Regions from separate parts of the Bacillus sp. LQ01 genome, predicted to be linked through region 1. Evidence: riboswitches for the same ligand, from Rfam matches in the RefSeq annotation. Region 1 holds a riboswitch; each other region holds the start of a gene.
What was found. Region 1 has a riboswitch for thiamine pyrophosphate ahead of tenA (thiaminase II). Riboswitches for the same ligand answer to the same signal wherever they lie in the genome.
Positions count from the first base shown of each region.

Region 1 (7,661 bases):
ATAAATCTAATTCATTAAATTTATGCTCAGGCTGTTTCATTTCTTTTTCAGATGAACGAATATCAAACTTGATAGGATCATTTATTTTCTTACTTTCAAGTTTAGTAGAAGAGATAGTATTATGCTCAAGAGTAGATGGAGTTATTTTAGTAGGTTGAGATAATGTATGAATATTTGATCCGATTTGCATGCTTTTTCCTCCTTTTCAAGCAATGAGATTAGTTTTCTTATGGTTTTTAAATCTTTTTAACATGAGGCAACTATATCTAATTATAAATTCAAATAAACAGATTTACAAGTTGTATTGTAAAAAGTAAATATTTACTTGAATTAATATTTATCAACATTTGTATATGTTTTCTATATATACAACGTATATAAAATACTTTACATTATGTTTAAGTTGTTAAAGTATTCTGTTAATTTTTTAAAAAAGAAAAATGTAAACGTTTTATTAGGGGGAGAAAGTATGGGGAAGTTATTTTTAAAAATATGTTTTTTCGCATTAGTGACCGTATGTTCATTCGCAGCGAAAATATCATACGCTGAAGAGAGGCAACAATATAATTATCCAATCATATTGGTGAATGGATTTGCTGGATGGGGTAGAGAAGAAATGCTTGGCGTAAAATATTGGGGTGGTGTTCATGATATACAGGAAGATTTGAAACGCAATGGTTATACGGTACATACCGCAGCTGTTGGACCTGTTTCTAGTAACTGGGATCGTGCATGTGAATTGTATGCACAAATTAGCGGTGGGACAGTAGACTATGGTGCCGTACATGCTGAGAAACATGGACATAATCGTTTTGGCAGAACTTATAGTGGTTTTGCGCCGAATTGGAGTGAAACAAATAAAGTTCATTTAGTTGGACATAGCATGGGTGGACAAACGATTAGAACATTAGTACAGCTATTAAAAGAAGGTAGTTTTGAAGAAAAGAATTATGTGAAAAATCACCCAGACATCAAAATATCACCACTATTTGAAGGCGGAAAATCATATGTTCATAGTGTTACAACATTAGCAACCCCTCACAACGGTACAACACTTGCGGATGGTAGTCTTCTGCTACCGTTCGTTAAAGATTTACTCATTACAGCTGCAAGCTTTGGAGGAAACAATAATTTATCATTATATGATTTTAAATTGGATCAATGGGGTATAAAGAAAAATGCTGGAGAGTCCTTTTTCCAATATAGTAATCGTATTCTAAATAGTTCACTTTGGAAAAATACAAAAGATATAAGTCAATGGGATTTAAGTACAGATGGTGCAAAGGAGTTAAATAATTGGGTAAAGACGCAACCAGATGTGTATTATTTATCCTATAGTGGACATGCATCACAAGCAGCACCTATAACAGGTTTACATTTACCGGATATTACGATGAATAAAGTGTTGATGGGGAATGCATTTTTCTTAGGGTCTTATGCGAGATATGAAGAAAACCGTCCGTTAGTTGATACTTCTTGGTGGCAAAATGATGGTGTAGTAAATACGAATTCTATGATTGCACCATCTTCTAATGTTGCTGTAAATAATAATGGGTCATTACAGATTGGAAAATGGAATCATATCGAAACGAAAGCGAATTGGGATCATCTCGATATGGTAGGATTAAGTGTTTCAGACTCATTAGGTTTTTCTAGCATTCAAGAGTTTTATAGAACAATTGCTGAAAAGCTATCACGTTTACCGAAATAGGTAATAATAAAGCGCTCTCGATGGAATTCGAGAGCGCTTTATATTATATTGAAAGAGGGATTTGGTAGAAAAATATGGGGGGATATTATGAAAATTCAAGTTGTATTATCAGGATACGGAACAGTAGGCAGAGAGTTTATAAAATTATTAAATGAAAAATATTCATATATATATGAAACATATGGGATTCAATTAGTTGTAAGTGGCGTATTAGGGAGAAATATTGCAATACATAATGAAGACGGCTTATCACTTCATCATTTATTGATGTATGGTGGCGGTACCGCTGCAATTGAAAAATATTTAGAGTATCATCCGAAGGAACGTGCAACAACTAGCATAAGTGGTACTGTATTGGTAGAATCAACAGTTACAAATCTTAAAGATGGAAATCCAGGGAAACAATATATGAAACAAGCGATTGAGAAACAGATGGATATAGTAGCAATTTCTAAAGGGGCGCTCGTTACAAACTGGAGAGAAATAAATGAAGCAGCAAGAGGCGCCAATGTACGAATTCGATATAGCGGTGCAACAGCCGCTGCATTACCGACCCTAGATATCGGACAATTTAGTTTAGCCGGTTGCAGTATTGAAAAAATAGAAGGAATATTAAATGGAACAACTAATTATATTCTTACGAAAATGTATGAGGAAGATATGACATTTGAAGAAGCATTGAAAGAAGCACAAGATAAAGGAATTGCTGAGACAAACCCTATATTAGATATAAGTGGTTCAGATAGTGCGTGTAAATTGTTACTTTTGACAAACAGCTTAATGGAAACAGAGAAAACACTTACTGATATACATATAAAAGGAATCGAGCACGTTACAAAACAGCAAATTAGAAATGCTAAGGAACAACATAAAATTATTAAATTAATAGCATCAACATATAAGGATGAGGGTGGCAATGTGAATTTAAATGTTGAACCGTGCGAAATAGAAAAAGATCATCCGTTAGCAAAAGTAAATGGGACCGAAAAAGGAATTACGTTCTTTACAGATACGATGGGACAAGTTACTACAATTGGTGGGGCTTCTAATCCACGAGGCGCTGCAGCAGCAGCTTTAAAAGATGTGATTAACTTATATCGAAAAGATTTGTAAGACCGTACCGCCCTTTATAAAAAATACATATGTCGTGGACCTTTTGAGAATGAAATAAATATGAAAAAATGATTGCAGGGGGTAAGGAATTGTTTAAGGATTTTAAAGTTGTTAAAGATCGTCCCGTTTATATTCAATTGAAAGATTATTTGAAGAAGATGATTATGAAAGGGCATTTGCTCGGGGATCAAAAAATCCCATCAACAAGGGAACTAAGTGAATTACTAAGTGTGAGTAGAAACACTGTACTCGCTGCTTATGCAGATTTAGAACAAGAAGGACTCATTTATGCAGTTAAAGGAAAAGGGAACTTTGTTGCGAAGGTGGATATATCTAACACTTCGTCTGTTGAAATAAATTGGAAAAATAAACTTAATACAGTGACCGCATTAGCGGATGAATTAGATTTAATGAAACATGGTGTTCGTTGGGAAAAGGGAATGATTGTCTTTAATAGTATAGCCCCGGATGAGAAGCTATTTGATGTTGAAAATTTCAAAAGAGCTTTTCTTACTCGTATGTCCATTGAAGGAGACATCGTATTGAACTACGGATATGCAAAGGGATATAGACCGTTAATGAATTATTTACTTCATTACATGGAAATGAAAGGTGTAGACATTTCGAATAAAGATATTCTAATTACAAATGGATTTACAGAAGGATTGGATATTGTACTCTCTTCTTTATCAAAAAAATCTGGTCGTGTCATTTGTGAGAATCCAACTCACCACGCTGCACTAAAGCTGTTCCGTTTACATGGACTTGAAGTTCATGGGATTGATATGCATGAGGATGGTATTGATACGAATGAAGTTGAAAAAAGTTTGCGTGAAAAAGATTTTGATTTTGCTTATTTAATTCCTTCTTATCATAATCCAACCGGTATTGTTACGAGTTCAGAGAAAAGAACGGAATTGATGAGGTTATTCTCAAAATACAACGTTCCTATTATAGAGGACGGATTTAATGAAGAATTACGTTATTCAGGTTCACATTTAGCTCCATTATTAACTTTTGCGGGAGCTGGCAATAATGTGATTTATATTAGTAGCTTTTCAAAGGTACTTTTCCCTGGTTTACGTGTAGGCTGGATTATTGCAGATAAAGAGCTGATTCATTATTTAGAAAGCGTAAAAAGAGCAAGAACGATTCACACATCTACGCTAGATCAAGCTGTTCTGTTTCAATATTTACATGAGGGATATTTTGAGAAATATTTAAAAAAGGCAAGATCTGTTTATAAGAAAAAATATGAGTTAGCTGTCGGGGCATGTAACCAGTACATTCATTTCAAAAGAATGACTGGAGATGGTGGACTTCATTTATTTATAGAACTAGAAGAGCATATGAATGCCCGCACACTTTTACAAAAGTGTTATGAGAAAGGCGTTACGTTTTCACCTGGAGATGTTTTTTACTCTGATGGAGAAGGAGCGAACACTTTCCGATTAGGGTTTTCGCGCTTGAAAGAAGAAGAAATAGTTCGGGGAATTAAAATAATTGGTGATACATTAAAAAATGAAATTTGGAGTTGAGAAAATGAAAATCGGTGTTATTATGGGCGGGGTATCGTCTGAAAAACAAGTTTCAATTATGACGGGGAATGAAATGATTGCTCATTTAGATAAAAATAAGTATGAAATAGTTCCAATTACATTAAATGAAAAAGTGGATTTAATTGAAAAAGCGAAAGACATTGATTTTGCGTTGCTCGCGTTACACGGAAAATACGGAGAAGATGGGACAGTTCAAGGAACACTGGAGAGTTTAGGGATTCCTTATAGCGGAAGTAATATGTTATCTAGCAGTATATGTATGGATAAAAATATTTCGAAAAAGATTTTACGTTATGAAGGTGTAGAAACACCAGATTGGATTGAACTTACAAAAATGGAGGATCTAAATCTTGATGAGTTAGATAAGTTAGGATTTCCATTAGTAGTAAAACCAAACTCTGGCGGATCGAGTGTCGGAGTGAAAATCGTTTATAATAAAAATGAATTGATCTCAATGCTAGAAACTGTATTCGAATGGGATTCTGAAGTAGTAATTGAGAAGTATATAAAAGGTGATGAAATTACATGTTCAATTCTGGATGGAAAACAGTTACCTATAGTTTCAATTCGACATGCAGCCGAGTTCTTTGACTACAATGCAAAATATGATGATACTAGTACAGTTGAGGAAGTTATCGAACTTCCAGCAGAAATTAATGAACGTGTAAATAAAGCGTCACTTGCTTGTTATAAAGCATTAAAATGTAGTGTTTATGCAAGAGTTGATATGATGGTGAAGGACGGAATTCCATATGTAATGGAAATTAATACATTACCAGGGATGACACAATCAAGTTTATTGCCAAAAAGTGCAGAAGCGGCGGGAATTAGTTATAGCGAACTATTAGATATGATTATTGAAACATCATTAAAAGTTAGAAAAGAAGAAGGGTTTTAAGGGAATTATATAACTAATTTTTTGACAGTTTCACGAAGTATGCTATGATGAATACATTATAAAAACAAAATATTTATCCACTAGGGGGGCCTTTTATAGGCTGAGATCAAATGTGATTTTGAGACTCTTAGTACCTGATCTGGTTAATGCCAGCGTAGGGAAGTGGGAAAGACGTTGCTATTTAATGAGTAAATAAATACTGTCAATTTCACTTTCTTTACGCCTGTAAAGAAAGTTTTTTTATTTTAAAGCGTTAATAGCTGTGGATAAATATCTATATTTTATATATTATTGGAGGGATTTAAATGACTTTTTCACAATCGTTACGTAAAGAAGTAGATTCAATTTGGGAAGCGAGTTTTAACCATCCTTTTGTAAAAAAACTTGGTGAAGGAACGTTAGATTTAGCTAGTTTTCGTTATTATGTGCTTCAAGATTCATATTATTTGAGCCATTTTGCTAGAGTACAAACTTTAGGAGCTGCGAAAGCTCTTGAATTAGAGACGACAGCTCGTATGGCACATCATGCTCAAAATACATATGAGGCAGAGTTATCTTTACATGAGAATTTTGCTAAAAAGCTAGGGATAACAAAAGAAGAAAAAGATAATTTTATTCCTGCGCCAACTGCATATGCGTATACTTCACATATGTATCGTGCTGGGTATGAAGGGCATTTAGGAGATATCATTGCAGCAATTTTACCTTGCTATTGGTTGTATTATGAAATTGGCGAACGCTTAAAAGAGTGCCAGCCGGAAGAGCCAATTTATAACGAATGGATTTCTGCTTATGGATCTGATTGGTTCCGTACGCTAGTTGAAGAACAAATTACACGTTTAGATACTATCGCTGAAAAAGTAACAGAGGCAGATCGCAAACGTATGAAACAGCATTTTATTATTAGCAGTCAATATGAATATTCATTTTGGGAAATGGCTTATACATTAGAAAAGTGGCCAGTGGATACAGACGTAAAAGACGTAATTGGATAAAGAATAGAAGTAATGTTATAGCTAGGTATGGATCATACCTAGCTATATATTTTTTCTTGTCAAATTTGCGTAAAGTCATTAGTGCTACTGATATGGCGAAATAGAATATCGATAATTTAGCTCATTTACTTGTCTACGCATTAACTGGATAAACTTCTGTCACATTTATTTTACAATCAAAGAACGTAAATGTTGGTGGTATGAAGTTAAATAAGAAAAGAAACCCGAGCTGTTAGCTGTAACGGAGTTGTTTTTTCTTTGCAGGAATTTCTAAATTATCATGGAGTGTTGTTAATACGATATGCAAATATGCATATCGTATTTTTTTGAGTTCTTTATGTGTTAAAATTAGATATAGAGATATGTAAATATAAAGAAGCAAAAGCAGGAATATCCAATGAATTTTGAGAGGTGTTATATGTTTACAAATAAGAAATTAATTCGATTTGGTTTATCGTTGTTTGTATTTTTAGGGATAATTAATTTTACAATCAGCTATTTCCAAACATATCTTGAAACAGCAGCAGATATTAAATGGGTAATTCCAGAAATTTGGAAAACTATTTTGCTAGATGTTCCTCAAGGTATACTTGTTCTTTTAGGCGCAATTGCTTTATATGATTTCACAAAAGAGGCATCACAAAAAGACGCATCAATCTAAGTGTGTCTTTTTTAATTAACAATTTCATAGAGAGCTTTGCTGGAGAAATAGAATGAAAAGCCCTAATTAGGGCTTTTTTTGTTGGAATTTCTTAACCGTCATAAAAACTGGTCACTTGGAGGTGTTATAGCGAAAGCCACTTACAGTACAGAAAAATCTAAGCAGCAGACGGAAATATATAGGATATGGATCATAATTATTGAGAAATTAATTGAACTTAGTAAGTATGAAGATATGACGCTAGAATTCATATTTTTTAATTTTTATTTATCTCGCTATTTGCCGGACAGTAAGCCCCCCACCTCAAAATTCAGCGGAAGCAAAGAAGTTAGGTAGGGGATGAACAAAACCCCACTGATTAAATTTTCACTTTATAAAAATGAGCCCATAGTAAAAATAGGTATATGAACAAGGTGCATCATCTAGTGATAAGTCATACTTTGTTGGTGTACGTATTGAACTTAGTTTATAGCGCTATTTCTACTTAGATGTAACGAACAGGAATATAGGGAAGTATCGATGAGGTTGTATTTTATAAACGGAGGTTATGAAAATGAATCAGTTTCAACAAGAACTACAAGCGTTAAGCCTTAATGATTACCGGTCTGGAAATATTGTCTATTGGGACCAGCAAAACCAATATCCATATTACTATATTGAAGATGCTGCTCGTCGCTGTGGCGGTTGTGGTCGTTGTGGCGGTTGTGGTGGAGGTCGTTGTGGC
Region 1 is NZ_JBYEZL010000001.1:1,725,250-1,732,910, forward strand. Features, by position in the region: gene AC22L0_RS08895 (DUF3914 domain-containing protein) at 1-190, opposite strand, end outside; gene AC22L0_RS08900 (esterase/lipase family protein) at 470-1,711, shown strand; gene AC22L0_RS08905 (homoserine dehydrogenase) at 1,799-2,824, shown strand; gene pdxR (MocR-like pyridoxine biosynthesis transcription factor PdxR) at 2,914-4,362, shown strand; gene AC22L0_RS08915 (D-alanine--D-alanine ligase) at 4,367-5,281, shown strand; TPP riboswitch at 5,354-5,459, shown strand; gene tenA (thiaminase II) at 5,587-6,276, shown strand; gene AC22L0_RS08925 (DUF3937 domain-containing protein) at 6,674-6,937, shown strand; gene AC22L0_RS08930 (heterocycloanthracin/sonorensin family bacteriocin) at 7,491-7,661, shown strand, end outside.

Region 2 (7,661 bases), on a different contig from region 1:
AAGTACAAGAAAAAAATGATATGGCTAAAAAAGAGGAAACAATAAAAGCTGAGAAAAAAAGTGAAGAAGAGAAAAAGAGAATAGCGCAAGAACAGTTAAAAAACGATATGGCTAAAAAAGAAGCAGCGATAAAAGCCGAGCAAAAGAATGAAGTAGCTAAAAAAGAAGAAGCAAAGCCAGTTGTACAAGGTGAAAAATTACCAAATACAGCATCAAATAATGTAGCAATGATGGGATTAAGTGCATGTCTTGTAGCGGTAGGTACATTATTTGGTTTGAATCGTCGCAATAAGATTCAAGCGTAAATAAAATATTTTCCTATAAAGAATGGGATAATTTCATATATTAAAAATGGTAGGTTACTCCTACCATTTTTGGCATGGAGGAATGAAGAATGAAGTTACTCAATTATATCGGTATCATATTGATGGCTATAGGGCTATTCATGGGATCCTATTATGCTGTGGAATGGTATAAAGGAAGAAGCTCTGCCGGGCAATTAACGGCAGAAGAAATAAAGAGCCTTAAAAATATACAAGATACTCAACTTTCTCATGAAACACCTGTAACTTCTCAAGTGCCTTCTTCTCAAACAGAAAATAAAGAAGGAGAAAAGGTAGCGATGTTAAACATACCGAAAATAAAGAAGAAGTTTTCTATATATTGGGGAGCAGATGATACGACTTTGAAAAAAGGAGTGGGTATGTTCGTTAGTGATTTAACGACAACTCCATCTGGAGGGGGACATACTGTACTGAGTGGACATCGAGATACTGTATTTACAGATTTAGAAGAGTTGAAAGAAAAGGATACCCTTGTTTTAGAGTATGATAATAAAACGTACACATATGAAATTCAAAAGACATGGATTACTCATGCGGATGATCGTACTGTTATTATAAAAAAAGAAGAACCGATATTAACACTGACAACTTGTTACCCATTTGATTATATAGGGGATGCACCAGATAGATATATTATCGAGGCGAAGTTAACTGGCAGTTATTCAAAGTGAAATTATAGTTTCTGAAAGCGAGAGGGGGATATATAAGTTATGTCAAAAAACATTTTAATTGTTGAAGATGAAGACATATTACGTGAAATATTAAAAGATTATTTTTTAAGTGAACAATATGTAGTGTTTGAAGCGAGGGACGGGAAAGAGGCTTTAGTTGTATTTGAAGAAGAAGAGGTTGATTTAGTTATTTTAGATATCATGTTGCCAGAACTCGATGGATGGTCTGTTTGCCGAAGGATTAGGAAGACGTCCGAGGTGCCTATTATTATGCTGACGGCGCGTGTAGATGAAGACGATACGTTACTTGGTTTTGAACTTGGAGCAGATGACTATGTGACGAAGCCGTATAGTCCTCCAATTTTATTAGCAAGAGCGAAACGATTATTAGAAAGTAGAAAAGCATCGAAGAAACCTTTAGAGAACGAAGATGATACGTTATCGATTCATGGCATCCATGTCCATTTTCCGTCGCGTACTGTTACTGTTGATGAGGCAGATGTTAGTTTAACGCATACGGAGTTTGAAATATTGGTGTATTTCATGAAAAATCAAGGAATCGTTTTAACGCGAGAGCAACTCATTTCAAGAATTTGGGGATATGAATTTGCTGGCGATGATCGAACGGTGAATAGCCATATTCGTAATTTAAGAAATAAATTAGGAGAGAAAGCAAAGTATATTACAACTGTAGTACGAACTGGTTATAAATTTGAGGGGAATGTATGAAGAAAGGAATTGTACTAAAATTATTTACTCTTACAACAGCATTATGTATGTTGATTTTAGCGACGATATTTATTGGACAAACGATATTTTTTAAACAATATTATGCGAATCGAAAAGTGGAAGATATTAAAGTGAATTTAAATTCTTTTGAGAAGAATTATTTAAATTATGCAGGAAATGCAGAAGAAATTCAGAAACTAGAGCAAGACTTTTTAAGAGAAAATAATACGTGGATTACGACATTAGATAAGAACGGGAATTTAAAACATGCAGATGATTTTTATTTTGAAGTAACGATAGATCGTAGGCAACAAAAGAGCTTTGGACAACAAATATTTAAAATTCCCTTAGGTAATCTCGTCAATATAGAGGAAATTGATAATAAATTATCAGAGCAGTTTTTAGGGCAAGAAATTTATTTTTCTGGAGTGAGAAAAGAAGATAGTTTTATTCCATTCTCTTTTTCTTTATCTAAGCAGAATTTAAGTGGATCTAATAAACCGTTAGAAAAAGCATTTAATGAGAAAATGAGCAAATTAAATGAGGAGAAAAAGAGAGCAGTTGAGGAACAACTTGTTAAGGAAAAGAAACCAGCTGTTCAGGAGCAAGCTGCTCAAGAATTAAATGTTTACATAGGAGGACGTGTTACAAAAGTACAGTTACCAGATGTAAAAGGTCCTGTGAATCCAATTTATAAAAATGGCATCTTCTTAGATAGCATAAAAGAATTTCAAACTAATTTATTATTAAAAGAGAGCAAGCCCATACAATATACAACACAAACAATGGACTATGAAAAAAATGATATTAAATATAAATTATTAATCAAGCCAATAGAAAAAGACGGATCAGTAACATATATTTATGCGATGGCTTCTTTACAGCCCGTAGATGAAGCTGTACAAATGGTGCAAGATTACTATATCTATATCATTGCATTTGTAGTTGTTCTTATTTTTTTAGCTTCGTTCTATTACTCAAAACAAATTGCCAAACCGTTATTAAAAATAAATGATACGACGAAGAAAATAGCACAATTAGATTTTACAGAAAAAATACCGATTACTTCAAAAGATGAAATTGGAGATTTATCGAAAAATATTAATGTGCTATCAAATAAACTCCATTCCCATATTGGACAGTTAGAAGAAGATATTGAAAAGGAAAGAAAGTTAGAAAATACACGGAAAGAATTCATTTCTGGTGTTTCGCATGAATTAAAAACACCGCTAAGTATTATGAAAAGTTGTATTTCCATTTTAAAAGACGGGGTAGCTGAGCATAAAAAAGAGTATTATTTTCAAGCGATGGAGAGAGAAGTAGACAAAATGGATACTTTAATTTTGGATATGCTTGAGTTAGCTAAATTTGAATCTGGTACATATAAAATGAAAAAGTCTTCGTTTTATATTGATACAGTAATTGAAGATATATGTGAACATCTATCTGTGGAAATAGAGAAAAAAGAACTTCATGTTCATAAAAATATACATTCATTTGAAGTGATTGCAAATCAAGGCCGGATTGAACAAGTCATCGTTAACTTCATTACGAATGCCATACGTTATACACCAAATAAAGAAGATATTATTATTTCTACAATAGATGAGAAGGATCGTATAAAAGTGTGCATTGAAAATAAAGGTACTCACATTGAAGAAGAACAATTAGATAAAATTTGGGATCGTTTTTATCGAGTGGATACAGCTCGTCAGCGTTCACAAGGTGGGACGGGACTTGGGCTTGCTATTTCTAAAAATATTTTAGAATTACACGATGCTGAATATGGAGTGAAAAATACAGAAGACGGTGTATTATTTTACTTTTACTTACCGAAAAAAGCGTAGATAATGCATGCTACGCTTTTTTTAATTTATTTTCATATTATCTTTACCTAATCTTTATTTTTAAGCGATATAATCTGGTTAGAAAATGAGGTTATGTAAGGAGTCGATGAACCGTGCATAGCAATTGGCTAAGTATAATGGTATTTATTTTCTTTTGCGCATTTATTGTATTTTTAATTAATATTACGATATGAAAAAAGAGCGCTCATTAAGCGCCCTTTTTTTGTGTATTCATTTGATAAGCACTGATGCTTTTGAATAAGCGTGGGGAAGTGAGGAATAAAAATATAAGTAAAACTGTACATAAAATAAAAGAACCAAGCATTGTACTTCCATTTACGATTAATGAATATAACACAGCTGATTGACCTTTCGGCGCATATTGTCCCCAGAAAATAATACCGGCAATAAAGTGACAGAAATAGCGAGCAAAGCTACCGACAAATGTAGCAAGGATAATGTAAACAAGGATTTTCTTACCATGGTTTTGTTTTGCTGAAGGTTTTTCATTGCGACTACCTAAACTTGAATGTTCTTCACTATTTTCATTAGACGTTAAAAGTGCTTTTTGAATTGGACGATAGAATAAGCCAGCAAATCCGATAAAAGCAAAGGCAATGAAGTACTCAATGAATGCTTGAACAGGTGTTAAAATATAAGCATCCCCCACGACTATTTGTAATAGTCCCCAAACTAAACCACCTAAGAAAGCTGATTTAAAGCCCCAGCGGTAAGCAATAATAAAAATAGGAATCATAGCGAATGAGATAGAACCGCCTGTTGGAAGTTTAAGTGATAATGGTAAAATATCGATAATCATGGCGAAGGCTGCAAGAATAGCAGATTCGATCATCGCTTGTAAATTGGTGTTACGCATGTTGTCTCCCCCTAAATCCAAGTTGTACAAAAAAGAATAGATATCATAGGAGGATACGAAATACGTAAATAAAAATGAGGTATGTATTTCGGACGTTTGCACAATCCCTGCGTTAGCATTAACTAACAGGTTCGAAGGGTCGGAACGAAGTGTTCCCTCTCAGCGGCATGGCTCCCCCAGTGATAACGAGATTCTTTATTTGCTATTGTTTATTGTAAGCGAAATGGATGAGAATGGCAAACGAATACAGTATGACAATAATTGAAATAGAATTGTAGCGAAATGTTAATAAATATGAAGCAAAAGGGTATAGTACAAGAGAAATTGGGTGTGGTATAATTTTTTTGAAAATAATTATCATTCTCTTCTGAGGGGGAAGGTTATGAGTTTAGTAGATATTAAAATTGGAGAGAAAGTGTTAGTAAAAAGTATTCAGTCTTTAGATCAGCTATTAAAGCGTAGACTAGCTGCTTTCGGTCTTGCTGAAGGAAGCGAACTTCGCCTGAAACAGAAAGCGATGTTCAAAGGTCCTTGTACATTGGAGTGTCGTGGACAGTTAATTAGTATTCGTCATTGTGACGCGAAAATGATAAAGGTGGAATTAGCGTGAATAAGGTAGCTTTGCTAGGGAATCCGAATACAGGGAAGACATCATTATTTAATGCACTTACTGGTTCTTATGAGTATGTAGGAAACTGGAGCGGTGTAACAGTAGAAAAGAAGGTTGGTAAATTAAAAGATAGACAAGGAACATTAATTGATTTACCAGGTGTTTATGATTTAAATCCAGTTTCACGTGATGAAGGTGTTGTAACAAACTTTCTATTAACAGAAGAATTTAATCATATGTTAAATATCGTAGATTCCTCGCAGTTTGAAAGAAATATGCATTTAACGTTGCAATTACTTGAATTTGGTAAGCCAGTCTCAATTGGTTTAAACATGGTTGATGTGGCGAAGCAAAGAGGAATTGTCATTAATGTAAAACGATTATCAGAACTATTAGGTGTAACAGTCGTTCCTGTTGTTGCAAGAAGTGGAAAAGGCTGTGAAGAACTGCTTACGACTCTTAAAGAAAATGACAAAAAAGAGAAAAAGCCATTCCTTATTTCATATGGTGTACAAATGGATGAAGGAATTGGAGAAGTAATTGCTCTTTTAGAGACAGCGAATTACGAGCATCCGAGATGGTTAGCACTTCAATTTTTAAGCAATAACGAAGTAGTAGAAAAAGAAATGAAAGCATTACCAATTTATAAGGAACTCATAGCCATTCGATCTCGCTTAGAAGGAAAACTTGATTGTACGTTAGAAGAGCACATTTACAAAACTCGTGAAGCGTATATTGAAAAGTTAAAAACAAATGTTATGAAGCATGAGAAAGAAGGAAAAATTCCTTTTTCAGAAAAAATTGATAGATTAATTACACATAAAATTTTAGGACTTCCAATCTTTTTAGCAGTTATGTTTTTTATTTTTCAGGTTACGTTTACGTGGATTGGTACACCTTTATCTGATATGTTAGATGAGTTTTTTGGTGGCCAGCTTACGGATTGGGTGACGGCTGGACTTACAAGTATTGGAGCTTCTCATTTTATTCAAGCACTCGTTACAGAAGGTATTATTGCCGGTGTTGGTGCTGTATTAGTATTCGTACCACAAATCTTTGCACTATTCTTTTTCATTTCATTATTAGAAGACTCAGGGTATATGGCGCGAATTGCAGTTGTTATGGATAGAATTATGGAGTTTTTCGGCTTAAACGGAAAAGCTTTTATTCCGATGATTATCGGTTTTGGATGTAACGTTCCAGGTATTATGGCTGCGAGAACGATTGAACAGGAGAAAGAACGTTTACTTACCATTTTAGTAACACCATTTATGTCTTGTTCAGCACGATTACCTGTATATGCATTATTTGCGGGCGTATTCTTCCCGCATAGTCAGGCGACTGTTGTATTTTCTTTATATGTTGCAGGGATTGTTCTTGCGTTATTAGTTACAAAAATTATGTCTCTTACGATTTTGAAAGCGGAAAAGTCTATTTTCGTAATTGAATTACCGCCTTACCGTGTGCCACAAGCGAAAACATTATGGCTGAGCACGTGGGAGAAAGGAAAAGGATTTGTTCGTAAAGCTGGTACATTCATCTTTGGTGGTTCGGTTGTCATTTGGTTATTAAACTATGCAGGTCCATCAGGATTTGGTGTTGATATGGGAGACAGTTACTTAGCGATGATTGGTGGATTTATCGCACCGCTATTTGCACCGCTCGGCTTTGGAACGTGGCAAGCTGCAGCATCCCTTTTAACAGGATTTTTAGCGAAGGAAGTTGTCGTTTCAACAATGGCAATTATTTATGCAGTTAAAGAAGATGTGCTTGGAAACGTAATGGGAGCACATTATACAGCATTATCAGCTTATGCATTTATGTTCTTTATTTTATTATACGTTCCATGTTTAGCGACGGTGGCTGTTATTAAACGTGAAACAGGATCAGCGAAATGGACGATTTTCTCAGTCGTTTACCCGCTTGTTGTTGCTTATGTATTAACGCTTATTATATACCAAGTTGGATCTTTACTAGGATTCTAAAAGGAGATGTATAATGATGGTCAATATTATAATTGGAGCTATCATTTTTGGTTATGCAGCATACACGTTAGTTAATTTTGTAAAGAGAAGTAAAAAAGGAAAATGCGCAGCATGTTCTTTAAATAAGTCATGTCAGTCGAAAACTTGTAGTCCAGATATGGAACAAGTTGCTCATAATAAATAGAAAAAAGCTTTGCGAATGTCGCAAAGCTTTTTTGTTTTACTTTTTAATTTTTACAAGTTGAGAAGCTTCGACGCCGTTGTAACCAGGGAATTCTTTACTTGGGTCTTTATCAAATTTTAATACACCTACAGATTTTTCATCACCTTTTACATTGTTGTAAGTTGCGTCATCGACAATCGCATACATATCTGTATATGCACGGCCACTTCCGATAATTGTGTTGCCTTCATATTTTAATTTCGCTCCATCAAGTGTAGCATTTTCTACTTTTTCTTTTGCAAATAATACACCTTGTTCTGTTGTTACAGCTGGTAATTTATCAAGTGGTTTCGTGTTGTCTTTTTCATCAACTTTGCTAAGTAACTCTTTTTTCACTAGTTCCTCACCAGTTTTCTTATCCATTACAAGAACTTT
Region 2 is NZ_JBYEZL010000002.1:60,399-68,059, forward strand. Features, by position in the region: gene AC22L0_RS12605 (LPXTG cell wall anchor domain-containing protein) at 1-305, shown strand, start outside; gene AC22L0_RS12610 (class D sortase) at 395-1,015, shown strand; gene AC22L0_RS12615 (response regulator transcription factor) at 1,055-1,744, shown strand; gene AC22L0_RS12620 (sensor histidine kinase) at 1,741-3,591, shown strand; gene thiT (energy-coupled thiamine transporter ThiT) at 3,800-4,468, opposite strand; TPP riboswitch at 4,555-4,656, opposite strand; gene AC22L0_RS12630 (FeoA family protein) at 4,851-5,078, shown strand; gene feoB (ferrous iron transport protein B) at 5,075-7,063, shown strand; gene AC22L0_RS12640 (FeoB-associated Cys-rich membrane protein) at 7,077-7,247, shown strand; gene AC22L0_RS12645 (lipoprotein BA_5634 family protein) at 7,284-7,661, opposite strand, start outside.
Region 2: another riboswitch for thiamine pyrophosphate. It lies ahead of thiT (energy-coupled thiamine transporter ThiT); the one in region 1 lies ahead of tenA (thiaminase II).

Region 3 (7,661 bases), on a different contig from region 1:
TATTGCTTGTCGAATTTTTTCTTCAGCAATGTTCAAAAACACATCCACACCATTCCCTCCTTTACATATTTTTACTATTATTTTACATGATATTTCCTTATCTTTCTACGTCTTTAATAATTGGCTCCATACAATTTTTTCTCAAATTTATTTATAATAAGCTTTTTCCTCCCATACCAATCTTTCGTTTTCATATATAGTTTGTATTCAAGCCTTTTTGTATTGAGAAAGTCTTTTTTAACTTAATAAAGCGTTTACACTAAATCTTACATTTGTTACGATTTAATCACCCCCAGCTCCCTTGTATAGACTTCGTGATGTCTGATCATTTTATCTAGACGTTTCACACGTCTAGATTCATTTTGATTTATTGGCGTATGCCTTTAAATATATCTTTTATTTTGAAAGGAGAAATGGCTATGAGGTCTCAAAAATTCACACTGCTATTACTATCCCTACTACTTTTCTTACCTCTTTTTCTCACAAATTTTATTACTCCAAATCTCGCATTAGCAGATTCACCAAAGCAAAGTCAAAAAATTGTTGGGTACTTTCCTTCGTGGGGCGTTTACGGACGTAATTATCAAGTTGCTGACATTGATGCATCAAAACTTACTCACCTTAACTATGCTTTCGCGGATATTTGTTGGAATGGAAAACATGGAAACCCTTCTACTCATCCTGATAATCCAAATAAACAAACGTGGAACTGTAAAGAATCTGGTGTACCATTGCAAAATAAAGAGGTTCCTAATGGTACTCTTGTACTCGGTGAACCATGGGCTGATGTTACCAAATCGTATCCTGGCTCAGGGACAACTTGGGAAGATTGCGATAAATATGCCCGTTGCGGAAATTTCGGGGAACTAAAACGATTAAAAGCTAAATATCCTCACTTAAAAACAATTATTTCCGTTGGTGGCTGGACTTGGTCTAACCGCTTTTCTGATATGGCCGCTGATGAAAAAACAAGAAAAGTATTTGCTGAATCTACAGTAGCTTTTCTTCGCGCATATGGGTTTGATGGCGTAGATTTAGACTGGGAATATCCGGGCGTTGAAACGATTCCTGGTGGTAGTTATCGTCCTGAAGATAAACAAAATTTCACTCTCCTTCTTCAAGACGTCCGAAATGCTTTGAATAAAGCAGGTGCTGAAGATGGCAAACAATATTTACTAACAATCGCTTCAGGTGCAAGTCAACGCTACGCTGATCATACAGAACTAAAGAAAATTTCTCAAATACTCGATTGGATTAATATTATGACATATGATTTCCACGGCGGATGGGAAGCTACTTCTAATCATAATGCAGCTCTATATAAGGATCCAAATGACCCAGCAGCAAATACGAATTTTTACGTAGATGGTGCTATAAATGTTTATACAAATGAAGGTGTTCCAGTCGATAAACTAGTATTAGGCGTACCCTTTTACGGACGTGGCTGGAAAAGTTGTGGCAAAGAAAATAACGGACAATATCAACCTTGCAAACCAGGTAGTGATGGGCAACTTGCTTCTAAAGGTACTTGGGATGATTACTCTACCGGTGACACAGGTGTGTATGATTACGGCGATTTAGCAGCCAATTACGTTAATAAAAATGGTTTTGTACGCTACTGGAATGACACAGCTAAAGTACCTTACTTATATAATGCAACTACAGGCACATTTATTAGCTACGATGACAATGAATCTATGAAATACAAAACAGACTATATAAAGACGAAAGGTTTAAGTGGAGCAATGTTTTGGGAACTAAGCGGAGATTGCCGTACAAGTCCAAAATATAGTTGCAGTGGTCCAAAATTACTTGATACGCTAGTAAAAGAATTACTTGGTGGACCTATTAGTCAAAAAGATACTGAGCCACCAACGAATGTTAAAAACATTGTAGTTACGAATAAAAATTCAAACTCAGTTCAATTAAACTGGACTGTATCTACTGATAACGTAGGAGTTACGGAATATGAAATTACTGCTGGAGAAGAGAAATGGAGTACAACAACAAATAGCATTACAATTAAAAACTTAAAACCTAATACGGAATACAAATTTTCGGTAATTGCCAAAGATGCTGCTGGAAATAAATCACAACCTACCGCTCTTACTGTCAAAACGGATGAAGCTAATACGACACCTCCTGATGGAAATGGTACTGCTACATTTTCAGTCACTTCGAATTGGGGCAGCGGTTATAACTTCTCGATTATAATCAAAAATAATGGAACGACTCCTATTAAAAATTGGAAATTAGAATTTGATTATAGCGGCAATTTAACACAAGTTTGGGATTCTAAAATTAGTAGTAAAACAAATAATCATTATGTAATTACGAACGCAGGATGGAATGGTGAAATTCCTCCTGGTGGATCTATTACAATTGGCGGTGCAGGAACAGGTAATCCTGCCGAACTTTTAAATGCCGTCATTAGCGAAAACTAGACGTAATATCCATTAATTACTTCAATAAAGTTTGAATTTAGGTTTGAGCAATACCTCCTAAATTCAAACTTTTAATTTTATGAAAAATCAAAAATATCACGATAACCTATTATAATTATATTTAATTTCTAATATGAAGTTTATATGAAGTTCATTTGAATTTTACATGAATTTCCTTTAATTTCTATTGTCTTCCTATAATATCCATATTATCCTTTACATAAAGGAATTATTTTTATTCCATTTTGAACTATCTATATATATAAAGAAAGATAGTCACCTGTTAGGGAAAGGCTTTCGTATTATAAATATAACAAAAGAAAAAGCACGCTTATAAGCGCACCATAAGAGTGCTTCTTCATACAATTCTCATGTAAGAGTTCTCGAAAATCATGTTAATCACAAAGAAAAGGCATTAGCTCATAAAAGCTAATGCCTTTTCTTTATTCATATTGTTGAGTATTCCATTCTTCTATATTTCATAATTTTGTTATCTACGATTCATAGAAAGAAGGTTCATGTGAGACAATTAAAACCGTTCCTTTGTATTGTTGTAACGCTTCCTGTAAAGCCATCTTAGTTTCTACATCCAAATGATTAGTCCGTTCGTCTAAAATTAAAACATCAGCTTTTTCTATTTTTTCATATAAGGAGCTAACACACTTAAAATCTCTTCTTTATCCTTTTTTAATTCGAGTGATGTTAACATATCCATCGTTCTCGGCCTAGGTAATTTCACTTGTACCTCGCCAACTATTGACGCTGGTCTTTGAGATAAAATAAATACGCGATCTGAAAGCAAGATTGCCTCATCTAAGTCATGTGTAACCATAACGATTGTTTGCTTCTCTTGATGCCAAGAGTTTAAAAGCCAGCTATGTACTTCCATTTTTGTAAATGCATCTAATTTACCAAAAGGCTCATCAAGCAGCATAATTGGCTTTTCACATAAATATGTGCGCAGAAAACTAATTCTTTGACGCATACCACCAGACAATTCATCTGGATAATGGTTTGCATATTCATCTAGTTCGAACTGCTTTAATGCTTCCATTCCTTCTGTCAGCCTTTGTTTTTTCGGCTTTCCTTCAATTTCTAACGGAAGAACGATATTTTGCAAAGCTGATCGCCACGGTAGTAATAAATCTTGTTGTGGCATATAACTAACAACATCTTGCTCTTGTACTTGCTTATCGTTATACGTTACGTTCCCGCTTGTTGGTTTTTCAACATTTGCAATCATGTTTAATAATGTGCTTTTCCCGCAACCACTCGGTCCTACAAAGGAAACAAACTCTCCCTCTTGTATAGAGGCACTAATATTCTCTAATACATTCTTTCCGTCGAAAGATTTCACTATATTTTTTATTTGTAATCCGCTCATTTTTCACTTGGAAGGAATTCATTTGTAAAAGCATCTTTTACATCGATTTTCTTTTTAATAACTTTGTTGTCATATAAGAAATTCATGTAATTCGTCCAAATTTCTTCCTTCTGTACTCCCCATGCTTTAGCATCATCTTGATACTTCGTACTTAACCATTTTTGGCTTTCTTGAACTAAATCTTTATTCACATCTGGAACAGCTTTAATTAAAATATCAGCAGCCTCTTTCGGTTCCTTAATTGCAAAATTATAACCTTCTGTCGTTGCACTCATAAACTTTTTCACAAAGTCTTTATCTTGCTTCGTATGTTTTTCACTCGTAATAATAACAGGACTATAGAAATCAAGCGCTGGATCTAAGTCCTTCACCATAATCGTATTTAACTCTTTTCCTTGACGCTTCGCTTCAATACCATCCCAACCGTAATAAATCCATTCGAAATCTGCATCACGGCCAATTGATTTAAAGAAATCTGTTTGTCCTAAGATGATTTTTTCAACTTTATTAAAATCAGCTTGATGTTTATCCATAATCGTCTTTAATGTCGCTTCTTCTGCTGGTCCTCCCCAGCCGCCGTAACGTTTACCTTCAAAATCTTTCGGTGACGTCATATTGTCTTTCTTAAGCGATGCAAACGCTGAAGTGTTATGCTGAATAATCGCTCCTACAGATACAACAGGAATTCCTTCTACACGAGCTAACGTTACATTTTCTTGTGCACTTATTGCGAAGTCTGCTTTTCCTGATGCTATCATTTGCTCTGCTGTTACATTGTCACCTGGTTGAATAATTTCTACATCTAATCCTTGCTTTTTGTAATAATCTTTCGTTTTCGCTACATACAAGCCAGTATGATTCGTATTTGGAAACCAATCTAATACTACTTTTACTTTTTGATCTTTACTTGCACTTTCTTCTTTCTTCGCCGGATTACATCCAGCCACACCTACCGCTACTAAGGCAGCTAACATAACTTTCAAACCTTTTTTCATTTTCTGCCGTCCTTTCTATATATCCATGGTGCTGTTATTCTTGCCATAAACTCTACGATAAAATACAGGCATAATGTCACCATAACGATGATTGCTGCAACACCAAATACTCGGGCAGTCAAAAAGGATTTTGTAGCCCTCGTAAGCATAACGCCTAATCCTTCACTTGCACCGAGCCATTCTCCGATAATTGCCCCCATTACGCTATATGTAACTGCAATTTTTAAACCTGAGAAAAAGTATGGGAGCACTGCTGGAAATTTTACCTTCTGGTAAACTTGCCATTTCGTCGCCTTCATTGTTTGTAACAGTTTCAGCATATTTTTATCTACTGTTTGAAAACCTTCTAAAATACTAAGCGCAATTGGGAAGAAACAAACGAGTATTACGACCATTACTTTCGGCAACATCCCATATCCAAACCAAATAATAAATAGCGGTGCAAGTACAACAATTGGAATTGTTTGCGAAATAACGAGCAATGGATTTATTAAAATACGAAATAACGGTATAACATCCATAATAATTGCGATGCTCGTCCCCAATAAAATTGCAAAGAATAGTCCAATTATAACTTCCTGCAGTGTTTGCATCGTATTTGGTAATAGTAAATCTTTCATCCCAATTAATTCTTGAACAATGGCAGAAGGCTTTGGTAAAATCCACGGTTCGATTTTAAATAATGAAACAGATCCTTCCCATATCGCAATGAGAAGGATAAGCCAAATAGTTGTAATAAGTTTAGATTGCTTCTGGTTTTGCATATTCATCACGGTACTTCCAAACCTTTTCATCTATCGTTACACCAGTGCTTGGACGATAATGGATTTTAATAGAAGTAATCACTTCTTCTGCTCCAGCATCGACGCAAGCTTGTTGCGCACGTTTAACGACATCAAGAAGTACATCTAATTCTCCTTCCAAAGTTGTTTCCATTGCCCCTACTTCATAACGAACTCCCGATTGTTGCACAACTTCAATTGCTTTATCGACAACAGAATATACATCTTTCGTTTTCGCTTGTGGTACTACTGAAAATGACATTGTAACTTGTTGTGACATAATAAAATCCCCCTTATAAAATTAAATTTCAAAAATAAGAAAAGGCTTTCCTACTGCGTAGGAAAGCCTTGTATGCAAGTTATTACAGAATAACATATGCTACATCACTTTAAGTAACTCCCTACGCTGGCATTATCCAGATCAGGTTGAGGGTCGATGTTTACTTACATCCTCTCAGCCAATTGGCTCCCCGGTCCTTAATTCGTTTTCATTGTAGCATGATTTATTTTATTGAACAAACAAAAGCATGCATAATCATTTCATTATTTTTGGAAAATAACCAACTTTTTCACCATGAGCTAATAACTGCTGTATAAATTCTTTATTAATTGCTGGTACTATCAATTCTTTTTTCTTAATCCATTCATTCGTTCTACGTGTACCCATTACAATTTCAGATTGCTGTGCTCCATCTCCTGCAACTTGAGAAGCAATTAACTCTGCTATTACTTCATTTCCCTTCGCTAATGCAAGTCCGGTATTTACATATTCTGAAAGTGGAACCATTTCAAGATTGTATCCACACTCTCCAATTAGCTGTATAAATTGTTCAAACTCAATTTGATGTGGATGACAAATATGTAACGTCTCTCCTACAATTTGCGCATCTTGTAAATACGATACAATTGATTTACTAGCAAAATCAATTGGTGTGAAATCAACTTTCCACTTCACATTTGGTGCTTTCCCAATTAATAGCATTGTTTTAATAAGACGATAAAATGCGTTTCCTTCAATATTTTGTTGGAACGAACCTGTTTCTGAATGACATGCTAAATTACCTGCACGATAAATATTTCCGCGCAAACCATTTTTCATTGCTTCACGAACAATGTTTTCCGCTTGTAGTTTACTATTTGAATATACATTCTCTAAGTCTACACTGTAATTAAAATCACCAGTTTTCATGTATGTATCCCATTGATCTACCGCTAATTCTAACGGGATACCAATTGTAGAAATAAAATGGAATGTAGCACCTTTCTCCGCTAATGCTAGCATACGGCTAGTTCCTTGGACATTTATATTTTCAAATTGTTTTACATCTCCAAAATGTCTTACATCTGCACCGCAATGAATTATCGTATCCATCTTAGAACTGATGAACATAAATTCTTCTTCGCTCATCCCAAGATACTCTTCTCCCAGATCACCAGCTACGGCCTGTATACGCTGTAACCATTCTTCACATATATCATTAAAGTAGCCTGTTAATGTATCTATAATTCTTTGCTGCACATCTTTGGTTGGTCTTACTAAACAATAAATAGTAGCAGATGTATCTCTCAACAATTCATATAATATGTGTGATCCTAAATAACCAGTAGCTCCTGTTAAAAAGACATTTGAAATCTGGGTTTCTTCCAAAACGTTTGCATACGTGATAGTATCTGGCTCGTGAATCACTTTATATTCACGAAATACTTCTTCTTTCTCTACTTTTACTTCTCGCTCAATTCGAGCTAATCCATATATCGTTCTTTCTTTAAAGAAATCTTGAATTGTTAAATGTGAGAAATCTTCTTTTAACAATGTTAAGACTCGTAATACTTTTAATGAATGTCCACCAATTGTAAAGAAATCATCATGCACTCCAACTTTTGAAATTCCTAATACTTCCGCCCAGGCGTTCGCTATTTGTTTTTCTGCTTTATTAGAAGGTGCAACATATTCTTGTAGCCGAACCGGTTCATACTTTTCTTCTAACTGAGCTAACTTCTTAACATCAATCTTTTTATTAGGTGTAAGTGGTAATTCATTAATATAAATTAGTTT
Region 3 is NZ_JBYEZL010000004.1:113,744-121,404, reverse strand. Features, by position in the region: gene AC22L0_RS24045 (DnaJ family domain-containing protein) at 1-48, opposite strand, end outside; gene AC22L0_RS24040 (glycosyl hydrolase family 18 protein) at 420-2,444, shown strand; gene AC22L0_RS24035 (ABC transporter ATP-binding protein) at 3,079-3,828, opposite strand; gene AC22L0_RS24030 (ABC transporter substrate-binding protein) at 3,825-4,823, opposite strand; gene AC22L0_RS24025 (ABC transporter permease) at 4,820-5,593, opposite strand; gene AC22L0_RS24020 (MTH1187 family thiamine-binding protein) at 5,565-5,885, opposite strand; TPP riboswitch at 5,987-6,088, opposite strand; gene AC22L0_RS24015 (non-ribosomal peptide synthetase family protein) at 6,141-7,661, opposite strand, start outside.
Region 3: another riboswitch for thiamine pyrophosphate. It lies ahead of AC22L0_RS24020 (MTH1187 family thiamine-binding protein); the one in region 1 lies ahead of tenA (thiaminase II).